Linked DNA regions of Tunturibacter gelidoferens. The protein of the gene in region 1 binds, or shares a complex with, the protein of each later gene. Links are inferred from orthologs where the notes say so. Each region holds a gene or a part of one and is shown on either strand. Other genes may lie near its edges.

Evidence for each region.
Region 2: the proteins of tsaD (region 1) and tsaE are in contact, whole or in part, in a crystal structure (PDB 6N9A), measured with the Thermotoga maritima proteins. The link is inferred for Tunturibacter gelidoferens from one-to-one orthologs. Residues at the interface, in WP_004082750.1 of Thermotoga maritima: Cys10, Asp11, Arg49, His50, Leu82, Gly84, Gly135, Gly136, Glu154, Thr155, Leu156, Asp157, Asp158, Ser159, Glu162, Asp165, Lys166, Arg169, Leu170, Tyr175, Lys213, Thr214, Leu217, Tyr218, Gln221, Arg222, Asn324; in WP_004082108.1 of Thermotoga maritima: Leu37, Gly38, Lys46, Lys57, Val59, Lys60, Ser61, Thr63, Phe64, Thr65, Leu66, Met67, Val69, Pro71, Tyr82, Arg83, Leu84, Asp86, Asp88, Phe89, Asp93, Ile128, Asp130, Glu131, Arg134.

Annotation. Positions count from the first base shown.
Region 1 is NZ_CP132938.1:415,423-418,641, reverse strand. Bases 38-2,937 are described here. They hold tsaD (tRNA (adenosine(37)-N6)-threonylcarbamoyltransferase complex transferase subunit TsaD), read left to right. Parts: upstream 38-816; coding sequence 817-2,058; downstream 2,059-2,937. Other genes in these bases: cysS (cysteine--tRNA ligase), read left to right, coding at 2,172-2,937; RBB81_RS02295 (CCA tRNA nucleotidyltransferase), read right to left, coding at 38-796. In the rest of the region: more of RBB81_RS02295, read right to left, coding at 1-37; more of cysS, read left to right, coding at 2,938-3,219.
Region 2 is NZ_CP132938.1:4,548,157-4,551,266, reverse strand. What follows is about bases 130-2,920. They hold tsaE (tRNA (adenosine(37)-N6)-threonylcarbamoyltransferase complex ATPase subunit type 1 TsaE), read left to right. Parts: upstream 130-1,224; coding sequence 1,225-1,617; downstream 1,618-2,920. Other genes in these bases: RBB81_RS19630 (ferritin-like domain-containing protein), read left to right, coding at 2,518-2,920; RBB81_RS19635 (DUF4019 domain-containing protein), read left to right, coding at 1,718-2,170; RBB81_RS19645 (hypothetical protein), read left to right, coding at 130-889. Also shown: more of RBB81_RS19645, read left to right, coding at 1-129; more of RBB81_RS19630, read left to right, coding at 2,921-3,110. UniProt on the Escherichia coli protein: Required for the formation of a threonylcarbamoyl group on adenosine at position 37 (t(6)A37) in tRNAs that read codons beginning with adenine.

The DNA.
Region 1 (3,219 bases):
TGTGCACCCACACATCACCCTCCGGATGAAACTGTGGCGGCTGCTCTACCCCGCGCATCTTCACGGCCTCAGGCAGAATGTGCTGCAACAAGCCGTACTCATACAGCATCTCGAACGCCCGCCGCGCATGTCCCTCCGTCAACATCAGCGTCAACTCATCACGAATCCTCTCCAGGCTGACCTGCGTAATCTCTGCTGCCAACTCCTTGACCGCCGCAGCAGTCGCGGAATCTATTTCGAACTCCAGCCGAGCCGCAAACCGCACCGCCCGCAGCATCCGCAGTTTGTCTTCGGTAAATCGCTCCTTCGCGACGCCAATCGTCCGTACCCGATGCTTCGTCAGGTCCTCACGCCCACCAACGAAGTCAAGAATCGCCTCCTCGCCCGGCCCTGCCAGCGGATCGAACAGCATTCCGTTGATCGTAAAGTCGCGCCGCTGCACATCCTCACGCGGATCGGTCGAAAACCGCACCGCATCCGGCCTCCTCCCGTCGCTGTAAGCCCCATCATGCCGAAACGTAGCAACCTCGGTAGCAATCTCATCGCTGTCTCCATCCGGCGAGCAGACCAGAACCACCCCAAAGTGCGCACCAACCGAATAAGTCTTCGCAAACATGCTCATTACCACATCCGGCGTCGCGCTCGTCGCTACATCAAAGTCCTTCGCCTCAACTCCATGCAGCAGATCCCGCACGCAACCACCCGCGAAGTAGGCTTTATACCCCGCCGCTCGCAGAGACACCACGATCTCTCGCGCTGCCCTGTACCTCGAGTTCTCGCCCCAAAGCTCGCTCATGCTTCCCCTATGATAGAGAGATGCGCGAAAGTCCCCAGTGTGGCGAAACGAGTGGCCAAGCAATCGGCACCGGCCTCATCCTCGGCATCGAAAGTTCCTGCGACGAGACCGCAGCCGCTGTCGTCCGCGCAGGCAGCGAAGCCCTGTCAAATGTCGTCGCCTCGCAGATGTCGCTCCACTCAAACTACGGCGGTGTCGTTCCCGAACTCGCCTCCCGAGAGCACTTGCGCAACATCGTACCGGTCGTCCGCGAGGCCATGTCCCGCGCCAGCGCTGCGGCTGGTCATCCAGTCACCTTCTCCGACCTCGACGCCGTAGCCGTCACCGCAGGTCCTGGACTCGCCGGAGCACTCCTGGTCGGCATCACCTACGCGAAGGCGCTCACCTTCGGCCTCGACAAGCCCCTCATCTCCGTCAACCATCTCGAAGGCCACATCCACGCCGTCCTCATGGAGACGCGTCAGTTAAACGAACTTCCCATGGAGCTCCCCTTACTCGCGCTCGTCGTCTCCGGCGGCCACACTCACCTCTACCTCGCCACCCACGAGCAGGGTGGCGAGACCAACTGGACCTATCGCAACGTAGGCCGCACCGTCGACGACGCCGCCGGCGAAGCCTACGACAAGGTCGCCAAGCTCCTCGGCCTCGGCTATCCGGGCGGCCCCTGGATCGACGCCCTCGCCCCTCACGGCAACCCCCGCGCCGTCCCCTTCACCTTCGGCGAGATCAAACATCGCGTCCCTCGTGAGGGAGTCACCAACAAAAAAGCCCCCACAAACACCGAAGGCCCGCACTTCGACTTCTCCTTCAGCGGCATTAAGACCGCAGTCCTCCGCTATGTCGAAACCCACAACATGCGCGACAGCATTGAAGCCCGACGCGCTGTCCTCGCTGCCGACCCAACCCTGACCCCAAAGTCCGAAGCTGTCATCAAGCTCTGTGACCAGCAGACGCTCGACCTGATCGCCTCCTTTCAGTACGCCGTCGTCGGCAACCTCCAGCGCCAGACCTTCGCCGCCGCCGAAGCCCTCGGCGCGCGCAGCATCGTCGTCTCCGGCGGAGTAGCCGCCAACAGCGAACTGCGCCGCCGCCTTCAGGCCGAAGCCGACCGTCGCAACCTCCCCATCGCCTTCCCGTCGTTAGCCCTCTCCACCGACAACGCCGCCATGATCGCCGCCGCCGCGTGGCCAAAGCTCCTGGCCCGGGACTTCGCCTCCGAAGACCTGGGCGCAACCCCCCAGCTCCTCCTCGGCCAGCAGTAACCCTCGCTCGCCAACAATTCGTCCGGCTAAATCAGCTAAAATCATCAGGGAATCTCAAGCGAGAGCAGTCTGCACCGCGCCACGAGCCGGCTGCGGCAGGATACTAGAGCAACGTGGCAACCATAGAACTCTTCAACACCCTCGGCGGAAAGATCGAAACCCTCGCCCCCGTCGACCAAAAAGCTCTGCGAATGTACTGCTGCGGTCCCACCGTCTACGACTACGGCCACATCGGCAACTTCCGCACCTTCCTCCACGTCGACGTGCTCCGCCGTGTCATTCGCCAGCAGGGCATTCCTGTCGAGCACGTCATGAACATCACCGACGTCGATGACAAGATCATCCGCAACGCCGCCGCCGCCGGCGTCCCCATCGCTCAGTACACCGAAAAGTTCGAGCGCGCCTTCTTTGAGGACCTCGATGCCCTTGGCATCCAGCGCCCTGAGTACATCTCCCACGCCACCGCCTGCATCCCCGACATGGTCTCGCTCATCGAGCAGCTCGCGGCCAAAGACATCGCCTACCAGGCCGAAGACGGCTCCTGGTACTTCCGCATCGCGCGCTTCCCCGACTACGGCAAGCTCTCTAAAAAAGACTTTGACGGCATCGAAGACGGAGCCCGCGTCGACCTCGACGAGTACGAGAAGGATGCTGCCCGCGACTTCGCCCTCTGGAAGGCCGTCAAACCCGGCGAACAATCTTGGGAGACAGCACTCGGCACCGGCCGCCCCGGCTGGCACATCGAGTGCTCCGCCATGGCCACCAAATTTCTCGGCGAGAATATCGACCTCCACGCCGGCGGCGAAGACCTCATGTTCCCGCACCACGAGAACGAGATCGCCCAATCCGAGTCTGCCTCCGGAAAGCCCTTCGTCCGCCACTGGATGCACGTCCGATTCCTGCTCGTCGAAGGCAAGAAGATGTCGAAGTCCGAGGGCAACTTCTACACTCTCCGCGACCTGCTCCTCAAAGGCCACCGCGCCTCAGCCATCCGCTTCCTGCTCATCTCCGTGCCCTACCGCCACCAGATGAACTTCACCTTCGACAGCCTCATCGAATCGACCAACGCCATCGACCGCCTGCGCACCTTCCACCAGCGCATGTTGAAGGGTGGCTTCTCTCAAGGATGCGACCAGGCCCTCTCGCTGCTCACCGGTGAGG
Region 2 (3,110 bases), 4.1 Mb from region 1 along the record:
GAATCTGAAGAGTTCAGGCAATAACACCCTCGCCGCCAACGCATGTAAGTTGCGTTATGACCCTGGCTCGACTGACATTTTTCTTGTAAACGACGCTGGCACCAACTATGGCTCGCCACTAACATCCGGATCAACTGCCGTCCTTAGTAATAGTCAATGCACGTTGTTTGGTACAGGGACTTATGCGACCACCTTCGGTAACTACGTTATTGCTTATTTCAGAGTTTCTTTCGCCCCCGTATTTGTTGGCAAGAAGGAGATTACGTTGGGAGGCGTGGACCAGACTGGCGTCTCCACCTTTAGCAATCTGTCGCGCGGGACCTACACAGTCACCGCATCGCCCCTCGGCGCTCCACCAACTTTCACGCTAACCAGCACGCCAGTCAGCGTCGCTGCTGGAGCATCTGCAAATTCGACCATCACCGTGCTTTCAAACGAAGGATTTAGTGGGAGTGTGGCATTGACATGTGCTGTCATCAGTGCCGAAGCATCAGCTTACCAACCTAGCTGCAAGATTGCGGCACCTAATACTGTGTGGTTGGAGACAGCGGCGAGAGCAACACTCGTTATCAGCACCACTGCATCCGCTTCCACGTTGCTGAGCACCCTGAAGCAACTCTCAGTCTTCTACAACAGCATCGCCGTAGCTGTTCTAGTTTTTTTTCGGCGGCGTATCCGATGGAGATGGCAAACACTACTTCCGATGATGGTAGTCGCTATCGTTTCCGGAACTGCCACCGGGTGCGGCGGGATCAATAATCCAGTCATGGAACCCACCGGCTCCGGCACAACAAATTCAGGTACGACCGTCGGGGACTATATTATTGCGGTAACGGGTACAAGCGGTTCAGTCACGGCAACGACAGAGGTGAGTGTCTGTGTGAAATGATCGCTCGGGAACGCCGGTAAACGAATATCGTCGATAAACTCCGACTGCCTCATCGATCAAAATTCGACTTGGATCGAGTGTTGACAGAAGATTTTATAGTCCACCTAGAAGAGCCAAATATGAATTTTCGCTTGGCTTCCACCCCGAAAATATCTGGCGAAATTTTGAACGCAATGTAGTGATCTTGTATCGAGGGAAATGCGGCAGGATGGAGGAGAATGGTCCATTCAAAATGAGAAGATGAAGAACGATACGGGGCGGAGGCAAGAAGGGTGAGCTTGGAATTGCGGGAGAAGAAACGGTTCAAGACGCGGAGTGCTGCGGGGACGCTGGCGATGGGGGAGAGGGTAGTAGAGATGTTGCTGCCTGTGCCGAAGATGTTTGTGCTGCGAGGGGATTTGGGCGCGGGCAAGACGACGCTGGTGAAGGGGATTGCTGCGGCCCTTGGAGCGGCGTCAGAAGAGGATGTGACCAGTCCTACTTTTACGCTGGTGCACGAGTACACAGGAAAGAAGGTCCGGCTGTTTCATCTGGATCTTTACCGGTTGGAGACGGAACGGGAGTTGTTGACGCTGGGACTGGAAGAGATGAGCGAGGAGCCGGATGCGCTGGTGTTGGTGGAGTGGGGCGAGAAGTTTCCGAGTGTCGTGGAGCGGGCCGATGGGGAGATCGTGATTGAACATGCGGGTGGGGATGAGCGGATGTTTTATGTGCGGGTGAAGGCGTAGAGCAGTTGTCTGTGACGCTTCAGTTGGAAACGGTGGCAAGGCGTAATACGATTGGTTTGTTTGAAGTCAATCTAGGATTTCGATCAGCGGGAGGCCTTGCATGCGTAGAGTTTCGAGGATCGTCTTGGCAGTATGTGTCGTGGTGGGAGCGACGCGAGGACAGTTGAGTTTTGCGATGCAGGAACACGCTCCGCAGGCGCAACTGGATGCGGTTCAACTTGCGGCGCGTGATGCGGAAGAGTGGATGACAAAGCTGGATGCCGGCAAGTATGCAGAGTGCTGGACTGAGGCGTCGCAGATGGTAAAGAACGCTGTCACGATGGAGAAGTTTGAGTCCTCGATGAAGGCTGTGCATGATCCGATGGGGAAGCTAGAGAGCAGGAAGCTGCAAAGCGCTTCGTATACGACGTTGCTACCGGGAGTTCCTTCTGGCGAGTACGTCGTGATTCTCTATGAGACTAGCTTTGACCACAAACCTACAGCGCAGGAGACTGTGATTATGAGCCGGGAGAAGGATAAGGTTTGGCGGGTGGCGGGGTATTACATTAAGTAAGGATTGTGGGGATCGCAGGCGCGGCTTGCGGTGTGCGGTGGGAAGCGTTGGAGGCGGAAGCTCAGATCTAACCATTGGATCGATCCGATGAGCCCGTGTTCAAGACGGCTTGAATTGTGTGTGCAAGATGTTGCAACTTCACTTACTTAGCAGACAAAAATTAATGATTGAAGGCCATCCAAGTTGCTTCCGGTCACGTTTTGAAAGTACCGAGTAGCACGATTCAGGATCGTCTCCACCGTTTCTCTCCGAGCAACCTTCCTCCTTCCGCATCTCGATCGCAGTACAGGCCAGCTTTCAAGTCGACAAAGTGTGTAGGGTTTTGTGGCCTCAGGAGGGCCAAAGTCATGAATGGAAAAAGTCTTGTCGAGCCTGTAAGGGGCTCGTTGCCGCGTCGTTCGTTCGTTACCCGTGCTGGGTTGTTCGGCTTGTCTGCAACAGCAGCGGCGTTTCTTCCGGGCACGCCTCTTCGTGCGCAGACTCCAGGTGTTGATAACCAGAGTGGCGATACGGCGCAGGAGATCTTTACTGCAGCTCTGATTGCCGAGGACTTGGCGAGTACGTTCTATTACAACGGTCTGGTGGGTCCTGTGGTTATGGATCCGAACCTTGCCGGACCTGGCGGGACGGCGACGCATGTGGAGCCGACCGGTAACCTGGGCAACGTTGAATACTTTCGCGCTGCGTTGAGCGAAGAGATTCAGCATGCCGATCTGCTTCGTTCTCTGATTGGGAAGACGTCTTCGACGACCGATCCGATCCAGACGTTTTATCTGCCGACGGGAACGTTCGATACACTTTCTGCCTTCATCAGTGTTCTGAATACTCTGGAGAATACTTTTATTGCGGCTTACCTTATGGCTACGATCGAGTTTGCGCAGATGGCGTCGGATACGAGAGGTGGTCTGGTTATTGAGCGCGATGCTAGCGGGGCTGCTTA